DNA from 3 places in the Bradyrhizobium amphicarpaeae genome. Region 1 is predicted to be linked to each of the others. Evidence: predicted binding sites of a transcription regulator. Region 1 holds the regulator's gene; each other region holds the start of a gene.
What was found. The regulator PhoB, encoded in region 1, activates phosphate uptake and scavenging genes when phosphate is short. The targets are predictions, from matches to a motif close to TGTCATNNANCTGTCAT.
Positions count from the first base shown of each region.

Region 2: a site for PhoB is predicted at 3,038-3,054, ahead of CIT40_RS01865 (DUF2794 domain-containing protein). Genes of this name have one in related genera too.
Region 3: a site for PhoB is predicted at 1,762-1,778, ahead of ugpB (sn-glycerol-3-phosphate ABC transporter substrate-binding protein UgpB). Genes of this name have one in related genera too.

Region 1 is NZ_CP029426.2:6,731,421-6,739,051, reverse strand. Features, by position in the region: gene pstA (phosphate ABC transporter permease PstA) at 1-707, shown strand, start outside; gene pstB (phosphate ABC transporter ATP-binding protein PstB) at 704-1,525, shown strand; gene phoU (phosphate signaling complex protein PhoU) at 1,537-2,253, shown strand; gene phoB (phosphate regulon transcriptional regulator PhoB) at 2,277-2,984, shown strand; gene CIT40_RS31635 (GcrA family cell cycle regulator) at 3,204-3,716, opposite strand; gene CIT40_RS31630 (aspartate aminotransferase family protein) at 4,171-5,379, shown strand; gene argF (ornithine carbamoyltransferase) at 5,379-6,314, shown strand; gene CIT40_RS31620 (Hsp33 family molecular chaperone) at 6,481-7,500, shown strand.
Region 2 is NZ_CP029426.2:375,498-383,128, reverse strand. Features, by position in the region: gene CIT40_RS01880 (ABC transporter permease) at 1-545, shown strand, start outside; gene CIT40_RS01875 (Bax inhibitor-1/YccA family protein) at 828-1,619, shown strand; gene CIT40_RS01870 (GNAT family N-acetyltransferase) at 1,959-2,489, shown strand; gene CIT40_RS01865 (DUF2794 domain-containing protein) at 2,607-2,975, opposite strand; gene CIT40_RS01860 (DUF1223 domain-containing protein) at 3,530-4,306, opposite strand; gene acnA (aconitate hydratase AcnA) at 4,525-7,245, opposite strand; gene ccmA (heme ABC exporter ATP-binding protein CcmA) at 7,484-7,631, shown strand, end outside.
Region 3 is NZ_CP029426.2:114,576-122,206, forward strand. Features, by position in the region: gene CIT40_RS00500 (organic hydroperoxide resistance protein) at 1-58, shown strand, start outside; gene CIT40_RS00505 (CaiB/BaiF CoA transferase family protein) at 229-1,449, shown strand; gene ugpB (sn-glycerol-3-phosphate ABC transporter substrate-binding protein UgpB) at 1,831-3,147, shown strand; gene ugpA (sn-glycerol-3-phosphate ABC transporter permease UgpA) at 3,198-4,079, shown strand; gene ugpE (sn-glycerol-3-phosphate ABC transporter permease UgpE) at 4,079-4,927, shown strand; gene CIT40_RS00525 (sn-glycerol-3-phosphate import ATP-binding protein UgpC) at 4,938-6,026, shown strand; gene CIT40_RS00530 (Hsp20 family protein) at 6,307-6,732, shown strand; gene CIT40_RS00535 (BQ00720 family protein) at 6,783-7,055, shown strand; gene ptsN (PTS IIA-like nitrogen regulatory protein PtsN) at 7,341-7,631, opposite strand, start outside.

The sequences.
Region 1 (7,631 bases):
TCGAGCTCTTCGTCGCGGATACGCCGCCTCCGGGTTCGACCGAAGGCGGCCTGCGCAACGCGATCGTCGGCTCGATCATCATGACGGTGATCGGCGTCGGCATCGGCGCGCCGCTCGGCCTGTTCGCCGGCACCTACCTCGCCGAATACGGCCGCAACGACCGCCTGACCTCGGTGATCCGCTTCATCAACGACATCCTGCTCTCGGCGCCCTCGATCATCATCGGCCTGTTCATCTACGGCGCGGTGGTGGTGCCCATGCGTGGCTTCTCCGCGATCGCGGGCAGCCTGGCGCTCGCCGTCATCGTGATCCCGGTCGTGCTGCGCACAACCGAGGACATGCTGCTGCTGGTGCCGAATCCGCTGCGTGAGGCGGCCTCGGCGCTGGGCCTGCCGCGCTCGCTGGTGATCAAGCGTATCGCCTATCGTGCGGCCCGGTCCGGCCTCATCACCGGCGTGCTGCTCGCCACCGCCCGCGTCGCGGGCGAGACCGCGCCGCTGCTCTTCACCGCGCTGTCGAACCAGTTCTTCAGCCTCGGCCTGAACAAGACGATGGCCAACCTGCCTGTCACCATCAACAACTTCGTGCAGAGCCCCTACGCCTACTGGAAGCAGTTGGCGTGGAGCGGCGCGCTGCTCATCACCCTGACCGTGCTTGCCCTGAACATTGGCGCGCGCATCCTTGGCGCCGAGAGGACCGCAAAATGAGTGATCTTTCCGTATCGATGAGCGCGTCCGGCGGCCTGCCGCAGGCGCCGGTGCTGCCCGAGGCGCCCGCCAAGGTGACGGTGCGCAACCTCAACTTCTATTACGGCGAGCACCACGCGCTGAAGAACATCAACCTGACGCTCGGCGCCAACCGCGTCACGGCGTTCATCGGCCCGTCGGGCTGCGGCAAGTCCACCCTGCTGCGCATCTTCAACCGGATGTACGACCTCTATCCGGGCCAGCGCGCCACCGGCCAGCTGATGCTGGACCAGACCAACATCCTCGACCCCAAGCTCGACCTCAATCTGCTGCGCGCCCGGGTCGGCATGGTGTTCCAGAAGCCGACGCCGTTCCCGATGACGATCTACGAGAACATCGCTTTCGGCATCCGCCTCTACGAGAAGATCTCGAAGTCCGAGATGGACGACCGCGTCGAGAAGGCGCTGCGCGGCGGCGCGCTGTGGAACGAGGTCAAGGACAAGCTCAACGCCTCCGGCCTGTCGCTCTCGGGCGGCCAGCAGCAGCGCCTGTGCATTGCCCGCACCGTCGCGGTGCGCCCCGAGGTGATCCTGTTCGACGAACCCTGCTCGGCGCTCGACCCGATCTCGACCGCCAAGGTCGAGGAGCTGATCCAGGAACTGTCCGAGAACTACACGATCGCGATCGTCACCCACAACATGCAGCAGGCCGCGCGCGTCTCCGACAAGACCGCCTTCATGTATCTCGGCGAGCTGATCGAGTTCGACGACACCAGCAAGATATTCACGTCGCCGACCGACCGGCGCACGCAGGACTACATCACCGGCCGGTTCGGCTGAGGAGACGGAACATGGGTACCGAACATACCGCAAAGGCCTTCGACACCGACCTCCAGGAGCTCACGCGCCTGGTCGCCGAGATGGGCGGCATCGCCGAGCGCATGATCGTCGATTCGGTCGATGCGCTGATCCGCCGCGACGTCGCGCTCGGCCAGCGCGTCGTCGCCATCGACGCCGATCTCGACGCGCTGCAGAAGCGCATCGAGGAACGCGCCGTGCTCACCATCGCCCGCCGCCAGCCGATGGCGGTGGATTTGCGCGAGATCGTCGGCGCGATGCGCGTCGCGACCGACCTCGAGCGGATCGGCGACCTCGCCAAGAACATGGGCAAGCGCGTGGCCGCGCTCGAGACCGACTTCCATCCGCTCAAACTGTTCCGCGGCCTCGAGCACATGACCGACCTCGTGCAGCAGCAGGTCAAGTCGGTGCTGGACGCCTATGCCGCGCACGATCTGCCGGCGGCGATGGCGGTGTGGAAGGGCGACGAGGAGGTCGACGCGATCTGCACCTCGCTGTTCCGCGAGCTCCTCACCTACATGATGGAGGATCCGCGCAACATCTCGTTCTGCATCCACCTCATGTTCTGCGCCAAGAACATCGAGCGGATCGGCGACCACGCCACCAACATCGCCGAGACCGTGTTCTACATGATCGAGGGCCAGGCGATCACCGACAAGCGGCCGAAGGGCGACATGACCACCTTCGCCACGACGATCCCGAATACCTGAAGACTTTAAGGAGCGACGACACCATGGGCGCACGCATTATGGTGGTTGAGGACGAGGAAGCTCTCACCGAGCTGCTTCGCTACAACCTCGAAGGCGACGGCTATGACGTCGAGACGGTCATGCGCGGCGACGACGCCGACACCCGCCTCAAGGAGCACATCCCCGATTTGATCGTGCTCGACTGGATGCTGCCGGGCCTGTCGGGCATCGAGCTGTGCCGGCGCCTGCGCACCCGGCCCGAGACCAAGCAGCTGCCGATCATCATGCTCACCGCGCGCGGCGAGGAGAGCGAGCGGGTGCGGGGCCTTGCGACCGGCGCCGACGACTACATCGTCAAGCCGTTCTCGGTGCCGGAGCTGTTGGCGCGCGTGAAGGGCCTGCTGCGGCGCGCCAGCCCCGAGCGGCTCGCGACCGTGCTGGCCTATGGCGACATCGAGCTCGACCGCGACAAGCGCCGCGTGGCGCGCTCGGGCCGGCCGATCGATCTCGGCCCGACCGAATATCGCCTGCTGGAATTCTTCCTGGAGCATCCCGGCCGCGTGTTCTCGCGCGAGCAGCTGCTCGACAGCGTCTGGGGCCGCGACATCTACATCGACGAGCGCACCGTCGACGTCCATATCGGCCGCCTGCGCAAGCTGCTCAATCTCGGCCGCGAGCAGGACCCGATCCGCACCGTCCGTGGCGCCGGCTACGCGCTGGACGATCGCTTCGCCAAGGCGGAGCAGGCGTAGGGGCTGCGTGCGTTGGGTTTGGCGGACTGCCGCCACACCCTCAGTGTCGTCCCTGCGAATGCAGGGACCCATAGCCACAGGGTGTGGTTTGTCGAAAATTCAGGAGTGATCGTCCCGCGCAATATCAGCGTCCGGGATTATGGGTCCCTGCGTTGGCAGGGACGACATCCGATGTGGTGAGCCGCCTTCGCGCGACGACCAAAAAGCGTGCTGATAATCCTACCGCGGTCCCGGCTTCGGTGCCGCACGGCGCCGGTCCGCCGCCGGCTGATACGCCACGCGCGAATGCTGGGCGCAATAGGGCAGGCCGGACAGCGCCTTGCCACCGCAGAAGAAGAAGTCCGGGCTGGAGGGATCGCCGACCGGCCAGTGGCAGGTCGCCTCGTTCAGCTCCAGCAGCGACAGCCGCTGGCTCATCGGCACCACGTTGTCGTAGGTGACCGGCTCGGCCTCCACCTCGACCTCGAAGGCCTGGGCCAGCGCGGTGTTGCCGCGCGCGACGGGGCGGGTCACCCGCATCATGTGCTGGGCGGGGCGCGCCTTGCGCGGCCGGGGCGCTGCCGAGGACGGGCTCTTGGCGCGGCCGGACAGACCGAGCCGGTGCACTTTGCCGATCACGGCATTGCGGGTCACATTGCCGAGCTCAGCTGCGATCTGGCTGGCCGAAAGTCCGGCCTCCCAGAGCTTTTTCAGCTGCTCGACGCGATCATCGGACCAGGTCAAAACCGTCATTGCACCCTTTCCCTCGTCGCGCGGCTGCCGTCCTGGCGCCCATGCGGCGATTGCTAAGCCTCGAAAAACCCGTGCCGCCAGAATCCCTTAAGGCTCGCCGGGCGCGACTGACGCCCGAACGTTTACGCCGGTACATGAGGACTCTTGAGATCAGAACCACTGCACGAGATGTCGTATCTGACAATTCAAACGCTACAATATGGCGTGACTCCCGCGCAAGAGTCCGCCGACTCGCTTCCACATGTTCCGTGGTGAAAACCCGCAAAATCGGCACCGCAAGACTACGGATTCAACGTTTCCCGAGGCTTTCCGGGCGGCATTGACACCCGTCTTGCCAGGCATAAGATAGTCCCGCGTGCCGCCCTTAAAAGGCGGCACGTTTCGTTTTCCGGGCCGGTGGATGGTGCGTTGCGCAATGCACGCGTCACATCGTCCTCAACATCCAAGTGACATCATGACGAACAGCGCAGCGCCGCATTTGCTCCCCGTTTTCGCCAGAGCCGACCTCGGCTTCGAGCGCGGCGAAGGCTGCTGGCTGATCGCGACCAATGGCGATCGCTATCTCGATTTCACCTCGGGTGTGGCCGTGAATGCGCTCGGCCATTGCCATCCGCATCTGATCAAGGCGCTGCAGGAGCAGGCGACCAGGCTCTGGCACATGTCGAACCTGTTCCAGAGCCCGGATGGCGAGAAGCTCGCGAACCGGCTCTGCCAGGAGAGCTTTGCGGACTTCGTGTTCTTCTGCAATTCGGGGGCCGAAGCGCTGGAGGGCGTGATCAAGCTGGTGCGCCATCATCACTTCTCCAAGGGGCACCCGGAGCGCTATCGCATCATCACTTTCGAAGGCGCCTTCCACGGCCGCACGCTGGCGACGCTGGCTGCGACCGGCTCTGCAAAATACCTCGAGGGCTTCGGTCCGCCGATGGAAGGCTTCGACCAGGTGCCGCATGGCGACATCGAAGCGGTGAAGAAGGCGATCGGTCCGCAGACCGCCGGCATCCTGATCGAGCCGATCCAGGGCGAGGGTGGTGTGCGCTCGGCGCCTCCTGGTTTCCTCAAGGCGCTGCGCCAGCTCTGCGACGACAAGGGCCTGCTGCTCGCTTTCGACGAGGTGCAGACCGGAATGGGCCGCACCGGCGATCTCTTTGCTCACAGGCGCACCGGCGTCACGCCTGACGTGATGTCGCTGGCCAAGGCGCTTGGCGGCGGCTTCCCGATCGGCGCCATACTGGCGACCGCGGACGCGGCCGCCGGCATGGGGCCCGGCTCGCACGGCTCGACCTTCGGCGGCAATCCGCTGGCGATCTCCGCGGCCAACGCGGTGCTCGACGTCATGCTCAAGCCCGGCTTCTTCGACCACGTGCAGAGAATGTCGCTGCTGCTCAAGCAGAAGCTCGCCTCCGTGATCGACCGTCATCCCGACGTCGTCAGCGAAGTGCGCGGCGAGGGCCTGCTGATCGGCATCAAGGCCGTGGTGCCTTCCGGCGATCTGGTCGCGGCGCTGCGTCATGAAAAGCTGCTCACCGTCGGGGCCGGCGACAATGTCGTGCGTTTCCTGCCGCCGCTGATCGTGACCGAAGCCGAGATCGAAGACAGCGTCGGGCGGCTGGAGCGCGCCTGTTCCGCGATCTCGTCCAGCCAGACCAAGCGGGCGGCAAGCTGATGAGCAAGTCTCCGCATAAAACTCCGAAGCACTTCCTGGATATCAACGAGCTGCCCTTGTCGGAGCTCAAGCGCATGCTTGCAGCTTCGTCCGCGATGAAGGCGAAGCAGAAGGCACATCAGCCGGTGCGGCCGCTCGAGGGCAAGACGCTGGCGATGATTTTCGAGCGCCCGTCGACCCGGACCCGCGTGTCGTTCGACGTCGCCATGCGCCAGCTCGGCGGCGAGCCCATCATGCTCACCGGTGCCGAGATGCAGCTCGGCCGCGGCGAAACCATCGCCGACACTGCGCGCGTGCTGTCGCGCTATGTCGACGCCATCATGATCCGCATCCTCAATCATGACGCGCTGCTGGAGCTTGCGGCCAACGCCACCGTGCCTGTCATCAACGGCCTGACGCGGCGTTCGCATCCCTGCCAGGTGATGGCCGACCTCATGACCTATGAGGAGCATCGCGGCCCGATCGAGGGCAAGACCGTGGCCTGGACCGGCGACGACAACAACGTGCTGGCGTCCTGGGCGCATGCCGCCGAGCGCTTCAAGTTCCAGCTCAATGTCGCAACGCCGCCGGAGCTCGCGCCGAAAAAGGCGATGCGCGACTTCATCAAGGCGACCGGGGCCCCGATCATGCTCGGCACCGATCCGGAAGCCGCCGTGCGCGGCGCCGACTGTGTCGTCACCGACACCTGGGTGTCGATGGGCGACAAGGAAGGCGAGCACCGCCACAACGTGCTCAAGCCCTATCAGGTCAACGGCAAGCTGATGTCGCTGGCCAAGCCCGACGCGCTGTTCATGCATTGCCTGCCCGCCCATCGCGGCGAGGAGGTCACCGACGACGTGATCGACGGTCCGCAATCGGTCGTGTTCGACGAGGCCGAAAACCGCCTGCACGCGCAGAAGGGCATTCTGGCCTGGTGCTTTGACGCGGTGAAGTGACTTTGTAGCCCGGATGGAGCGTAGCGAAATCCGGGTTGTTTCCACACGCGGACTGGCCCCGGATTGCGCTATGCTCCATCCGGGCGACGCAGTCCGTCGTTCCGCGAATGACGGAATGCGGCCATGCCTCTTTCATTTTGCATCGATCGCCCCCAGATAACGCCCCATGGTTTCCCAATCCCCTGAGATGAAAGCCGGCCCCGAAGGCCCGGTTCGCGCACCATCCGCGGTTCCGATCGACGATGCCGTGCTGCCCTACGAGGTCGACGCGCTCGACGTGCGCGGGCGGCTGGTGCGGCTCGGACCGGCGCTCGACGACATCCTGACCAAGCACGATTATCCGGCGCCGGTCGGCAAGCTGCTCGGCGAGGCCATCGTGCTGACGACCCTGCTCGGCACAGCGCTGAAATTCGAGGGCCGCTTCATCCTGCAGGCCCAGACCGACGGTCCGGTGTCGTTCCTGGTGGTGGACTACCAGGCGCCGGATCGCCTGCGCGCCTATGCGCGCTTCGACGCCGCGCGCCTCGGCGATGCCCAAAAATCCGGAATGGATTCCGGCACGCTGCTCGGCCGCGGTCATCTCGCCATGACCATCGACCAGGGCCCCGACATGAGCCGCTACCAGGGCCTCGTCGCGCTCGACGGCGGCAGCCTGGAAGACGCCGCCCACGAATATTTCCTGCGCTCCGAGCAGATTCCGACGCGCGTGCGCCTCGCGGTCGGCGAGGAGTGGCGTTCGAACGACGGCGGCAAGCATCGCTGGCGCGCCGGCGGGATGCTGATGCAGTTTCTGCCGAAGGCGCCGGAGCGCGCGCGGCAGGCCGATCTGCATCCCGGCGATGCCCCCGATGGCGTCGAGGTGCACGCTGTCGCGGAGGACGACGCCTGGGTCGAGGCGCGTTCGCTGATCGAGACCGTCGAGGACGTCGAGTTGATCGATCCCGAACTCTCCGGCGAGCGGCTGCTGTTCCGCCTGTTCCACGAGCGCGGCGTGCGCGTGTTCAATCCGATCGCTCTCAAGGCGCAGTGCTCCTGCTCGCGCGATGCGGTCGCCTCCATGCTGAAGAGCTTCTCGCCCGAAGACCGCGCCGACATGGTCAAGGACGACAAGGTCGTCGTGACGTGTGAGTTCTGTTCGTCGGTGTACGAATTCACGCCGGACGAGGCGGGCGTCGAGGACGCGTAAGCGAGCTCTCGGAACGTAGCCCGGGTGAGCGCAGCGATACCCGGGAGGTCACCCGCGGAGATCCCGGATGTCGCTGCGCTCATCCGGGCTACGGGACCGAGCCTGTGTCGGCCTCTGTCAATCCACGCGCG
Region 2 (7,631 bases), 670 kb from region 1:
AGGGCGCCCCGCACACTCATATCGCGACGCTGACGGAAACGGGCGGAACTGCCGCAGGCGACGGCAAGATCATCAAGCAGGTCGCCGACGCCTATCCGACGGTGACGAGCGTGCGCGTGCGCGAGGTGATGGAGACGGTCGGCTCCGTGGTGACCAATCTGGCGCTGGCGATTCGCGGCGCCAGCGCCGTGACCCTGATCTCGGCGATCCTGGTGCTCGGCGGCGCGCTGGCCGCCGGCCATCGCCACCGGGTCTACGATGCGGTGATCCTGAAGACGCTGGGCGCGACGCGGCTGCGGCTGCTCGGCGCCTATGCGCTCGAATACCTCCTGATCGGGCTCGCGACCGCGATGTTCGGCGTGATCTCCGGCAGCGTCGCGGCCTGGATGATCGTGACGCGGCTGATGACGCTGAGTTTCGTCTGGCAGGCCGGCAGCGCGGCCGGCGTGGTCGCAGCCGCGCTGGTCGTCACCGTCGGGCTCGGGCTTGCCGGCACGCTGCTGGCATTGAACAAAAAGCCCGCCACGGTGTTGCGGAATTTGTGACAAAATGTAGCGGATGGCGGCAGGAGCGCGAAATCGCACGATTCCCGCGATTAACCACGATCGCTCGTCAGGTTCGCGTCAGGATTGCCGCCAAGGGCGACATTCAGCCGCGCGTGGAAGGTTGCAGCTGATGTGTTAGTTTCCCACATATCCAATGGGTTCGGAGTCCCGATTGTTAGCCAGAATTTAGTCGGCAGGCATCGGTATCCGAGATAGAATTTGACGAACCGGGCGGCATGGCGACCCTCATGCCGGACCGGACCAACCAACGGGAATTCGACCATGTCGGACCTAGACCGTAACTACGCTTCTCCTTTCGGCAGGGCCGCCGGGCGTGTTGACGCCGCGACGGTCGATGCCGGCCTGCGCGCCTACATGCTGCGCATCTACAACTACATGAGCATCGGCCTCGCCATCACCGGCCTTGCCGCGCTCGGCGTCTACATGGCCGCCGTGACCGACGTGCCGACCGCGGACGCCGTCCGTGTCGGCAAGCTGTTCCTGACGCCGTTCGGCTACGCGATGTTCGTCAGCCCGCTGAAATGGCTGTTCATGCTGGCGCCGCTCGCCATGGTGTTCGTGATCTCGGCGGGCATCAACCGTCTGGCTCCCTCGACCGCCCAGATCCTGTTCTGGGTATTCGCGGCGCTGATGGGTATCTCGCTGTCGTCGATCTTCCTGGTGTTCACGCACACCTCGATCGTGCGGGTGTTCTTCATCACCGCGGCCACCTTCGGTGCGCTGAGCCTCTACGGCTACACCACCAAGCGTGACCTCACCGGAATGGGCTCGTTCCTGTTCATGGGCCTGATCGGCATCATCATCGCGAGCCTGGTGAACCTGTTCCTGGCGAGCTCGATGCTGCAGTTCATCGTGTCGGTGGTCGGCGTGCTGGTGTTCGCGGGCCTCACCGCCTGGGATACCCAGCGGCTGAAGAACGACTACATCTACGGCTATGCTTCCGCCGGCGGTGACATCGCAGAGCGTGCGGCCATCACCGGCGCACTGTCGCTGTACCTGAACTTCATCAACCTGTTCACGCTGCTGCTGCAGCTCCTCGGCCAGCGCGACTAAGCGATAGACCAGGACGAACGGACACGAACCCCGGCCGAAAGGCCGGGGTTTTTGTTTGGGGGATGGCAGCCACATCCCGTGCCCGTAGCCCGGATGGAGCGCAGCGCAATCCGGGAAGGTCGAGCCCGCAGATGAACCTGCCCCGGATTTCGCTGCGCTCCATCCGGGCTACGAAGATGGCCTTCCCATTTGTGGCGCGACGACTTGTCCGCGAAGGCGGGAGCATCCAGCGTCCCTCCACGGATGCATTTCTGGATTGCTTCGCTGCGCTCGCAATGACAGGTGCGGGGGCGGCGACGCCTCTTCCGGCCACCGCGGGAACGCTCTAATCTCTCCCCTATGACCGCACCAGACATCAGGGCCGCGACCGAGGCCGACCTTCCCGCCATCACCCCCATCTACCAGCAGGCCGTCCGCGAGGGCACCGCGACGTTCGAGCTGGAACCGCCTGATCTCGCCGAGATGACGCGGCGCTACCGCGCGCTGGTGGACGGCGGCTATCCCTATTTCGTCGCCATGCTCGACGGCCGCGTGGCCGGCTATGCCTATGCCGGCGCCTACCGCCCGCGCCCGGCCTACCGCTTCACGGTCGAGAACTCGATCTATCTCGATCCCTCTTTCCACCGCCGCGGTGTCGGCTCGAAGCTGCTGGACCGGCTGGTCGCCGAATGCGAGGCGCGGGGCTTCCGCCAGATGATCGCGGTGATCGGAGATTCGGCCAATGCCGGCTCGATCGGCGTCCACACCAAGGGCGGCTTCAAGATGATCGGCACGCATCCCAATGTCGGGCTGAAGTTCGGCCGCTGGCTCGATACGGTGATGATGCAGCGGGATCTCGGCGAGGGCGGGAAGAGCGTTCCGACGAAGTAGTTGGTAGGGTGGGCAAAGCGCAGCGTGCCCACGCGCTCGTCGCGATCGAGAGAAGACGTGGGCACGGCGCAAGAACGCCTTTGCCCACCCTACGACACTACGGCACCATTCGGATGGCTACACCACCGCCAGCTTGCGATCGATCACCAGCAGCACGCGCTCCAGCTCGTGGCCGCGGCGCAGGATCAGGCCGGTCGCCGAGATCACGCTGTACATGCCCTGCTTGCGCGCCAGCCGCGGGTCCTTCTCGATGCGGTAGATCGGCACTTCCGAGGCACGGCGATAGACCGAGAACACGGCGCGATCCCTGAGGAAGTCGATGGCGTAGTCGCGCCACTCGCCGTCGGCGACCATGCGGCCGTAGAGATTGAGAATACGGTGCAGCTCGAGCCGGTTGAACGTCACCCGGCTCAGCTGCGCGGCCGCAGCAGCGGGGCGCGCCGCCGCGCGCTGCTCGCTCGGATCGGCATCCTCCGACAGACTCATGGAGCGCTTCCTCATCGCACGGCATGACCCCGTCCGCGAAGACCGTCCCCGGAACCCGGATCATGACAAGTGCATGATTGCGCCAACCGGTCAGCGCCGCAAGAGGCTCCTGATTCAACTGGTCGAATCGGGTGCCAATCAGTGCACACGCAATGGTGGAACTCTGTCGCGGCAAACCGTCACGGGATCGTTAGCAGGAATCATAGTCTCGCCGCTTTTCCGCCTAGCGCCTGCCGCCCTGCATTGCGAAAAGATTCATGTGCGTTGACCCGGTCCTTTCGGTTCCGGATTCCTCAGCCCCCAGCCCCCCGGGGTCGAACAGGATCGGGTCTGTGCGCACAACAAGGAGGGCCAACGCAAGTTGGTCCTTTTTGTTTATGTCAGGATGTTTCTGGGCCCGCTGTCATTCCGGGGCGCGCCACTCGGCGCGAGCTATCGTGCGCAATTGCGCACCTGAGAAACCATCGAGACCATATCCGCTGACAAATGGATTCCGGCCTCGCGCTCCGCGAGCCCCGGAATGACAAAGCGCTAGCAGCTTTGCGTATCTCGACTCAGTGCAGCGACGTGTACGCCGCGCCCAGCATCGTGCCGGGCTTGTCGCGGCTGCCGTCCTGGACATAGACCACCGCGCCGTCGACGCCGTCGCGTGTGAGGTTCTCGATCGGCACCGTCCAGCTTTCCGAACGCCCGGTCCAGTCACCGACCTTGAGCAGGTTGCGCACCACGTTGTGATAGGTGACCTGCTGCCCGCGATTCTCGCCGCGGGTGATCGCGATCGGGACCGACTTGGCGATCGAGCAGATCCAGACCTCGCCATGTGAGACGGCCGGCTCGTTGCTCGCGGCCACCGACACGTTGATCTGCTTGCCCGCGAGCGACATCGTCACCGGCACGCTCATCACGCCCGTACCCTTGTCGGTCTTGCCGATCGCGCTCTCGATGCCGGCACGATCGCTGCCGATGACATGGGTGGAGCCGTTGACCACGACCTGCGGCGTGTAGACCTCGCGGTCGCCGCGCATGCGCGAATAGGCACGTTGCCGTGCAGAGAAACGCGAATCCGCCAGCGTGTCCTTCCAGCCAAGATAATCCCAATAGTCGATCGGCATGCTCAGCGCGATGATCGAGGGGTCTTTGGAGAGATCGCCGATGATCTGGTCGGCGGGCGGGCATGACGAGCAGCCCTGCGAGGTAAACAATTCGACGACGGCGCGGGGGTCAGCCTCGGCAGGACGGATGACGGCGACGATCGCACAGATGCCGAGAGCTCCCGACCAGAGCGCGCCGGACCAACGTGAACCCAGATGAGAAGCCGTCATTGTTGTCATGTCGAACGCCGCACACCATTGCTCGTGGGAAGGGTGATCTTATCGCCGGATGGTCACCGTAGTCTTACGGGGCGCGACATGCTCAACCATCCAGGCGATTCTCGCCGGACGGGCCCATCTGAAACATGCCGCAAACGCACGAAGGCGGCCTTGTGATAGGCCGCCTTCGTTTAACCTTCTACTCACGTCGCGGTGAGCCACCGTTCACAAATTCGCGCTTAAGCAGCGAGCTTGCGCAGCACGTAGTGCAGGATACCGCCGTTGCGGTAGTAGTCGAGCTCGTCCAGCGTATCGATGCGGCAGAGCAGCGAAACGCGCTGCAGCGAGCCGTCGCCGGAAACGATCTCCGCGGTCAGCTTCTGGCGCGGCTTGAGGTCGCCTTGGAGGCCACGCAGCGTGACCTTCTCGTCGCCCTTGAGGCCGAGCGACGACCAGGAGGTGCCGTCCTCGAAGGTGAGCGGCAGCACGCCCATGCCGACCAAATTGGAGCGATGGATGCGCTCGAAGCTCTGGCAGATCACGGCGCGGACGCCGAGCAGACGGGTGCCCTTGGCCGCCCAGTCGCGCGAGGAGCCGTTGCCGTATTCGGCGCCGGCGAACACCACCAGCGGCACCTGCTCCTGCTGGTACTTCATCGCGGCATCGTAGATCGACATCTGCTCGCCGTCGGGCCAATGCTTGGTCAGACCGCCCTCGGGAATGTTGCCGTCGGCGCCCTTCAGCATGAAGTTCTTGATGCGGATGTTGGCGAAGGTGCCGCGCATCATCACTTCATGGTTGCCGCGGCGCGTGCCGTACTGGTTGAAGTCGGCGGGACGCACCTGGTGCTCGCTGAGATATTTTCCGGCGGGCGAGGTGAGCTTGATCGAACCGGCCGGCGAGATGTGGTCGGTGGTGATCTTGTCGCCGAACATGGCGAGGATGCGCGCCTCGACGATGTCGGTGACCGGCTCCGGCTCCTTCTTCATGCCTTCGAAATAGGGCGGGTTCTGCACGTAGGTCGACGACATGTTCCAGCGATAGGTCTCGCTCTCGACCGTCTTGATCTTGCGCCAGTTGGCGTCGCCCTTGAACACGTCGGCATACTTCTTCTTGAAGATCGCCGAAGTGACGAACTTCTTCATGAAGGCGTTGATCTCCTTCGTCGTCGGCCAGATGTCCTTGAGGTACACCGGCTTGCCGTCCTTGCCCTCGCCGATCGGCTCGACGGCGAGGTTCTTGGTAACGCTGCCGGCGAGCGCGTGCGCGACCACCAGCGGCGGCGAGGCCAGATAGTTCGCCTGCACGTCCGGCGAGACGCGGCCTTCGAAGTTGCGGTTGCCGGAGAGCACGGCGGCGGCGACGATGCCGTTGTCGTTGATCGACTTCGAGATCTCCTCAGGCAGCGGACCGGAATTGCCGATGCAGGTGGTGCAGCCGAAGCCGACCAGGTTGAAGCCGACCTTGTCGAGATCCTTCTGCAGACCGGAATCGGCGAGATAACCCGCAACGACCTGGCTGCCCGGGGCGAGCGAGGTCTTCACCCACGGTTTTGCTTTCAGGCCCTTCGCGGCGGCGTTACGGGCCAAGAGGCCGGCGCCGATCAGCACGCTCGGGTTCGAGGTGTTGGTGCAGGAGGTGATGGCGGCGATGACGACGTCGCCATGGCCGATCTCGAAGTCCTTGCCTTCGACGGCGAAGCGCTTGGTCGGCTCTTCGGCCTTCTTGTACTCGGTGCCCAGCGCAAGCGAGAAGCCTTCCGCGACCGACGGCAGCGCGATGCGGCCTTCGGGACGCTTCGGACCGGCCATCGACGGCACGACGTCGGCGAGATCGAGCGTCAGGGTTTCCGTGAACACCGGATCGGCCGACTTGGCGGTGCGGAACAGCCCTTGTGCCTTGGCATAGGCCTGCACCAGCGCAACGCGCGGCGCGGCGCGGCCGGAAGTCTTGAGGTAGTCGATCGTGGCGGCGTCGACCGGGAAGAAGCCGCAGGTCGCGCCGTATTCGGGCGCCATGTTGGCGATCGTCGCCTTGTCGGCGACGGAGAGATTGTCGAGGCCGGGGCCGAAGAACTCGACGAACTTGCCGACCACGCCGAGCTTGCGCAGCATCTGCGTCACGGTCAGCACGAGGTCGGTCGCGGTGACGCCTTCCTTCATCGCGCCCTTCAGCTTGAAGCCGACGACGGTCGGCAGCAGCATCGACAGCGGCTGGCCGAGCATGCAGGCTTCCGCCTCGATGCCGCCGACGCCCCAGCCGAGCACGGCGAGACCGTTGACCATGGTGGTGTGGGAGTCGGTGCCGACCAGCGAATCGGGATAGGCGACCTCGAAGGTGCCGGTCTTCTTGCCGACCGTCATCTTCTCCTTCTTGGTCCAGACCGTCTGGGAGAGATATTCGAGATTGACCTGGTGGCAGATGCCGGTGCCGGGCGGCACGACGGAGAAGTTCGAGAACGCCTTCTGGCCCCATTTCAGGAACTCGTAGCGCTCCTGGTTCTGCTTGTATTCCTCGGCGACGTTCTTGCCGAAGGCCTTGTTGTCGCCGAAGAAGTTCACGATCACGGAATGGTCGATGACGAGGTCGACCGGGACCAGCGGGTTGATCTTCTCGGCATCGCCGCCAAGCTTCTGCATCGCGTTGCGCATCGCGGCGAGGTCGACCACCGCCGGCACGCCGGTGAAGTCCTGCATCAGCACGCGCGCCGGGCGGAAGGCGATCTCGTGCTCCAGCGACTTCTTGCGCAGCCATTTCGAGACCGCAACGATGTCTTCCTTCTTGACCGTGCGGCCGTCTTCATTGCGCAGGAGATTTTCGAGCAGGACCTTCATCGAATAGGGAAGTTTCGAAATTCCCTTCAGACCATTCTTCTCGGCCGTGGGCAGGCTGTAATAGACATAGGTCTTGGCGCCGACCTTGAGGGTCTTTTTGCATTTGAAGCTGTCGAGCGAGGTCATGTAGGAATCCCAATTGTTAGCTATACCCGGCAGGGTATCTTAACACCGTCAGCGTATCAGGCTGGGCCGCTTGCAGGGGCAGGTTGAGTTGCTGCATCAAGTAGTTCCGGGCTTATAGAAGCTTTCTAACCGCGCCGCCACAGCCACAATCGAACCCAGCAAGTCGCGAGCCAAAAATTCTGATGCGCTACCCCAAGTTTTCCTGGGCCTGACTGTGAGCGGGTTGATACCAGGCCAGATGAGACTCGCCGGACGCGGGGTCGCCTGCGTGCGCGGCGGCCGCGAGGTATTTGCCGGGCTCGATTTCGCAGCCGTCGCCGGCGAAGCGGTGGCGGTCGTCGGCCGCAATGGGTCGGGCAAGACCTCGCTGCTGCGGCTGATCGCGG
Region 3 (7,631 bases), 410 kb from region 1:
CTGCCCGTACTCCAATGCCACGCGCGGCAATGTCGACGTTCGCCTGACGGTCGTCTGATCGAAAGTGCGGATTGGCTGGCCCGGGATCCCCCTCGGGCCGGCCGCTTCCATTTGCCATGCCGCGGCATGCGGTGTGCGCCTGCATGACCCCCTACGCTCGGCGCCATTGCCGGCATCGGCAAACCTCGCTAGGCCTGTGACCAAATCTCGACACAGGGAAGCGAAGGCATGAGTTCTGAAGCCGCCAGTTCTGAAGCCGCATTGGGCGCAATGAGCGGATTGCGCGTCATCGATCTCACGCGCGTGCTCGGCGGTCCCTACTGCACCCAGATCCTCGCCGACCATGGCGCCGACGTGATCAAGGTCGAGCCGCCCGCTGGCGACGAGGTGCGCGACTGGGGCCCTCCCTTCCACGAGGAGGACGCGGCCTATTTCATCGGCATCAACCGCAACAAGCGTTCGATCGGCCTCGACCTCGCCTCGGAGGGCGGCCGCATCGTCCTGCTCAAGATGCTGGAAACGGCCGACGTCCTGATCGAGAATTTCAAGCCGGGCACGCTGGAGAAATGGGGCATCGGCAACGATGTGCTCAGCAAGAAATTCCCGCGCCTCGTGCATTGCCGGATCTGCGGCTTCGGCGCCGACGGCCCGCGCGGCGGCAATCCCGGCTATGACGCCATCATCCAGGCCATGACCGGCATGATCGCCGCGACCGGCTCGCCCGAGAGCGGGCCGATGCGGATCGGCGTGCCGCTGGTCGACATCGGCACCGGCCTCTATGCGGCGATCGGCATCCTGATGGCGCTGTCGGAGCGGCAGCGCTCCGGCAAGGGCCAATTCCTGGAGACGACGCTGTACGAGACCGGCCTTGCCATCATGCATCCGCACACCGCGAATTACTTCATGCATGGCAAGCCGCCGTCGCTCACCGGCAACGAGCATCCGAACCTCGTGCCTTATGCGATCTTCCCGACCAAGACCGACAACATCTTCATCGGCGTCGGCAATGACGGCACCTTCCGCAAGCTGGCCAAGGAGATCGGCAAGCCCGAGCTCGGCACCGATCCACGTTTCGCCCGCAACAAGGACCGCATCGCCAACCGCGAGGCGCTGCGCGCCGAGCTTGCCGCCGTGTTCAGCCAGCACGAGGCCGAGCCGCTGTGCAATCGCCTGCTCGCCGCGGGCCTGCCCGCAGGGCCCGTGCAGAAGATCGACCAGGCGTTGACGAACCCGCACACGATCGCGCGCGGCGATATTGTCGAGAAGGATTGGTACAAGGGCGTCGCCTCGCCGATCCGGCTCGATCGCAGCAAGCCGAGCCTGCGCCGGCTGCCGCCGAAGTTCAGCCAGCACTCGGCCGAGGTGCTGGGCGAGTTCGGCTACTCCAAGGCCGAGATCGACGCGATGGTCGAGAAGGGCACGGTCTGCGGGCCGGAGCGCAAGCGCTGAGATAAGCCAGACGTCGCTCGTCAAGGTGGTGCGCTCCCTCTCCCGCTCGCGGGAGAGGGTTGGGGAGAGGGCGTCTCCACTGTGGGATTCCCCTCGAGGAGAGAACCCTCACCCGCGCTACGCGCGACCTCTCCCGCAAGCGGGAGAGGTCTTAGAGCGTGCGGCCCGGTCTTCGGCTCACATCCCGAATGCCGCACTGCGGCGCGATCCACGTGTGTGCACCGCGAACGGAGGAGGCCGCCCGCTTCGTCTTCGCCTATTTGCCGGCTTTCCTTTTCCAGCGCTTGCCGCTTTCGTTTCGCCCGCTTACACAGTCATGTGAACGTCATATGGCGCTGCTAGCGCAAGCGCTTCTCGTGACGGCCAAGGGAGGTTTACTTGATGGCTCTTCGACAATTTGGCGCAGCTACCGCATTTGCACTCACGGTCGGCATGACGGCGTCGCCGGCGCTGGCCGTGACGGAAATCCAGTGGTGGCACGCGATGACCGGTGCCAACAACGACGTCATCGTCAAGCTCGCGAATGATTTCAACGCGGCGCAGAGCGACTACAAGGTCGTTCCGACCTACAAGGGCAATTACGCCGACACAATGAATGCGGGCATCGCGGCGTTCCGTGCCGGCAACGCCCCGCACATCATGCAGGTCTTCGAGGTCGGCACCGCCACCATGATGGCTGCGACCGGCGCCGTGAAGCCGGTCTACAAGCTGATGGCCGACGCCGGCGAAAAGTTCGATCCCAAGATCTACCTGCCCGCCATCACCGGTTACTACTCGACGTCGAAGGGCGAGATGCTATCCTTCCCCTTCAACTCGTCGTCGACCGTCATGTGGGTCAATCTCGACGAGCTGAAGAAGGCCAACGTCGAAATCCCCAAGACCTGGCCCGAAACCTTCGCGGCCGCCAAGAAGCTGCACGACAACGGTCATCCGACCTGCGGCTTCTCCGGCTCCTGGGTCACCTGGGTCAACCTCGAGCAGCTCTCCGCCTGGCACAACGTCCCGCTCGCCAGCAAGGCCAACGGCCTCGACGGCTTCGACACCAAGCTCGAGTTCAACGGACCGCTCCAAGTCAAGCATCTCGAGAAGCTGGTCGAGCTCCAGAAGGACAAGACCTACGACTATGCCGGCCGCACCAACACCGGCGAAGGCCGCTTCACGTCGGGCGAGTGTCCGATCTACCTGACCTCGTCGGCGTTCTTCGGCAACGTCAAGGCGCAGGCCAAGTTCAACTTCACCGCGGTGCCGATGCCGTATTATCCCGACGTCAAGGGCGCGCCGCAGAACTCGATCATCGGCGGCGCTTCGCTCTGGGTCATGGGCGGCAAGCCGGCCGAGGAATACAAGGGCGTCGCGAAATTCCTAACCTTCCTCTCGGACACCGATCGCCAGGTCTACATCCACAAGGCCTCGGGCTATCTGCCGATCACCAAGGCGGCCTATGAGAAGGCCAAGGCCGAGGGTTTCTACAAGGACCAGCCCTATCTCGAGACCCCGCTGCTCGAGCTGACCAACAAGGAGCCGACCGAGAATTCGCGCGGTCTGCGCCTCGGCAACATGGTTCAGCTGCGCGACGTCTGGTCGGAAGAGATCGAGCAGGCGCTGGCCGGCAAGAAGACGGCCAAGCAGGCGCTGGATGCCGCCGTCGAGCGCGGCAACACGATGCTGCGTCAGTTCGAAAAGACCGCCGTCAAGTGAGGCGATGAGCGGCAGGCCGGCCACCCGGCCTGCCGCTTTCGGCGGACACCATGCAAAAGCAAGCCATTTTCCAATCCAAGCTATTGCCTTACGCGCTGGTTGCGCCGCAGCTCGCGATCGTCCTGATTTTCTTCTACTGGCCGGCCTTGCAGGCCGTGATCCAGTCCTTCCTGCTGCAGGACGCCTTCGGTCTCTCGACCACCTTCGTCTGGTTCGACAATTACGTCGAGCTGTTCAGGGATCCCGCCTATTTCGAAGCGATCGTCCGGACCTTCGTGTTCTCGTTCGCGATCGCCGTCTCGTCGCTGTCCTTTGCGCTGCTGCTCGCCGTCATGGCGGACAAGCCGCTGCGCGGCTCGATGCTGTACCGCACCCTCCTGATCTGGCCCTATGCGGTGGCCCCGCCGGTCGTCGGCGTGCTCTGGATCTTCATGCTGCATCCCTCGCTGGGCATCATCGCGCGCTATTTGCGCGCGATCGGGGTCGACTGGAATCCGCTGCTCGACGGCGACCAGGCGGCAACGCTGATCATCCTCGCCGCCGCCTGGAAGCAGATCTCCTACAATTTCCTGTTCTTCCTCGCCGGCCTGCAGGCGATCCCGAAAAGCGTGCTCGAAGCCGCCGCGATCGACGGTGCGCGTCCGATGCGCCGGTTCTGGACCGTGACCTTCCCGCTGCTGTCGCCGACCATCTTCTTCCTACTGGTCGTCAACATCGTCTACGCCTTCTTCGACACCTTCGGCATCATCGACACCATGACCCGCGGCGGTCCGGGCACCTCGACGGTGACGCTGGTCTACAAGGTCTATTCCGACGGCCTGCTCGGCGGCAATCTCGGCAGCTCAGCGGCGCAATCGGTGATCCTGATGATCATGGTCATCGTGCTCACGGGAATCCAGTTCCGCTTCGTCGAACGCAAGGTGACCTACTGATGGTCGAGGAAGAGGGCTTCCGGCGCTACGTCGCCCATTTCATTCTCTGGATCGGGATCGCGGTCGTCGCCTTCCCGGTCTACATCGCGTTCATCGCCTCGACGCAGGACAACGCGCTGATCGCGAACGGGCAGATGTCGCTGCTGCCGGGCGGACATTTCTTCGAGACCTATTACCAGACCATCTTCGTCGGCACGAGCGGCTCGACCCGAGAGCCGGTCGGCAACATGATGCTGAACTCGCTGGTGATGGCGCTGCTGATCGCGGTCGGCAAGATCGCGATCTCGATCATCTCGGCCTATGCGATCGTGTATTTCCGCTTTCCGTTCCGGATGCCGATCTTCTGGATCATCTTCATCACGCTGATGCTGCCGGTCGAGGTCCGCATCTATCCGACCTACAAGATCGTCGCCGATTTGCACATGCTCGACAGCTATGCGGGCCTGGCGCTGCCGCTGATCGCCTCGGCCACCGCGACGCTGCTGTTCCGCCAGTTCTTCATGACGGTGCCCGACGAATTGCTGGAGGCGTCGCGCATCGACGGCGCCGGCCCCCTGCGCTTCTTCTGGGATACGCTGCTGCCGCTGTCGCGCACCAACATGGCGGCGCTGTTCGTGATCCTGTTCATCCTCGGCTGGAATCAATATCTCTGGCCACTGCTCATCACCACCCGCGACGACATGCAGACCATCCAGGTCGGCATCCGCAAGATGATCACCACCACCGACGCGCTGACCGAATGGCCGATCGTGATGGCGACCGCCGTGCTGGCCATGCTGCCGCCGGTGTTCGTCGTCGTCGTCATGCAAAAACTGTTCGTGCGCGGACTGGTCGAGACCGAGAAGTAAGTGAGTTTTTATGGCTAACGTCACCCTGCGCAACGTCCGCAAGACCTATCCCGGCGGCTTCGAGGCCATCAAGGGCGTCAACGTCGATGTCGGCGACGGACAGTTCTGCGTGCTGGTCGGCCCCTCCGGCTGCGGCAAGTCCACCTTGCTGCGGATGGTTGCCGGCCTCGAAACCGTCACCGGCGGCGAGATCGACATCGGCGGCCGCATCGTCAACCAGATCGAGCCCGCCGATCGCGACATCGCGATGGTGTTCCAGAACTACGCGCTCTATCCGCATATGAGTGTCTTCAACAACATGGCCTACGGCCTGCGCAACCGCGGCATGAAGGAAGCCGAGATCAAGACCCGCGTCGACGAAGCCGCGCGCGTGCTCGAGCTCACGCCGATGCTGGAGCGCAAGCCGCGCCAGCTCTCCGGCGGCCAGCGCCAGCGCGTCGCCATGGGCCGCGCCATCGTGCGCCAGCCGAAGGTGTTTCTGTTCGACGAACCGCTGTCGAATCTCGATGCGAAACTCCGCATCGCGATGCGGGTCGAGATCCGCAAATTGCAGCGGCGGCTCAACACCACGTCGATCTACGTCACCCACGACCAGCTCGAAGCGATGACGCTCGCCGACATCCTGGTGGTGATGAACGGCGGCCAGGTCGAGCAGGTCGGCAATCCCCTCGCGATCTACGAGAAGCCGGCGACCACTTTCGTCGCCTCCTTCATCGGCGCGCCACCGATGAATTTGATGGCGACGCGCCCCGAGGAGATCCGATCGCAGCTCGCGGGCAGCGCCGCGGCCGATGCCGGCATCCTCGGCATCCGCCCGGAGGATTTCGTCATCACCGACCAGACCCCGGACGGCGGCGTCACGTTGCCGCTGACCGTGGAGGCGATCGAGCGCGTCGGCGCCGAAACCTTCGTCTACGGCTCGCGCGAACAGGAAGAGCAGCGCATCGCCGCGACGCCCGGCGAGCTGCCGCCCGGCGAGATCATTGTCCGCATTCCCGGCACCGAGGCTCCCGCCATCGGCGCGAAAATCCGCGTCGCGGCGCTGCGTAACAAGCTGCATCTGTTCAGCGGTGACGGCCGCACGCGGTTAGAGGCCTGAGGGTTCCGAGGCCCTCAAACTCAAAAACGCGAAAACAACCCCATGCACAGTAGAAGGGGCTTTGTTTTCGCTGAGAGATTTCAGTCGTGAGATCCGTCATGTCCGCCAGTCCCGGCCATGACAAACCGGGGCATTTTTGGGCGACGGCGGGCAGTCGCTCGTCCACAAGCCTTCCCGCTACATCCTTGAACCACCACAGGGATATGCCCATATTGCTCATCAAGGGGTGCCAGTACGGGCCCTGATGCACCAAAGTCGCTTTGCGAGGACTTTGTAAACTATGTCTCGTGTTCCCACGTTATCCAGTCCGTTCCTTCTGGGCTTCGACGAGATTGAGCGCGTGCTCGATCGCGTCGTCAAAGGCGCCGACGGCTACCCTCCCTACAATATCGAGAGGTGCGGCGGCGCGGACGGCCAGCCCGAGCGCTTACGCATCACCCTGGCGGTCGCCGGATTTACGCGCGACCAACTCGATGTAACCATTGAGGAAAACCAGCTCGTGATCCGCGGGCGTCAGCAGGACGACAAGACCCGGCAATACATCCATCGCGGCATCGCCGCGCGCCACTTCCAGCGCACTTTCGTGCTGGCGGAGGGGATGCTCGTGCTGGGTGCGGATCTGAAGAACGGGTTGTTGTCGATCGATCTCGCCCGGCCTGAACCGGAGAGGATCGTTAAGACAATCGCTATCAATGAGCACGAATAATGGAACGAGTAGCGGACTCGACCGCTTAGTGTTCCAGAGGAGTCGAGACCATGAGTGAAGGTCACGTTGCGTTCGAATACGAAGCCAAGAATGTCTCTCCGGAGACGCTGGCAACCCTGGGCGAAGGCCATATCGCCTATGTGAGGCAGATCCGCTCGGAAGACGTGCCGGGCCTGTTTCCCGAAGCGCCGAAAATCGCGCCGGGCCTCAAGCTCTTCGCGCTCCACGCCGCCGACGGCACGCCGATCATGCTGACCGACAGCCGCGAAGCCGCAGTCGCCAATGCCTGGAGCAACGAGCTGCAAGCGGTGAGCGTGCACTGAGCACGCAAGCTTCGAACGAATAGAGTTTCAAGCGGGCATGCCTTCGCGCGAAGGCGTGCCCGTTTTTATTTTGAGTGATGGATCGCTGTACTCTCCGCGTCATTGCGGGCGAAGCGAAGCAATCCAGAATCTTTCCGCGGAGAGATTCTGGATTGCTTCGTCGCTGCGCTCTTCGCAATGACGGAGTGGGAGGCTCCGGCGAGCTCAACGCTCGTGTCCCGGACAAGCTGCAACGCGCAAGCGTTGCTGCGCCGCGTCCGGGGCACGAGTGCAAATTGCAGATGATCAGGCTGCGGTCGCCGGCGGCAGCGCCAGTACCGAATAGATCGCCTGGGCGTCGCGCGAGGCGCGGAGCTTCTTGGCGATGTCCTGGTCGCGCAGCAGGCGGGCGATGCGGGCGAGCGCCTTGAGGTGGTCGGCGCCGGCGCCTTCGGGGGCGAGCAGCAGGAAGACGAGATCGACCGGCTGGCCATCCATCGCCTCGAAATCGATCGGACGATCGAGCCGCGCGAACAGGCCGAAGATCTTCTCGAGCTTGGGCAGCTTGCCGTGGGGGATGGCGACGCCGTAGCCGAC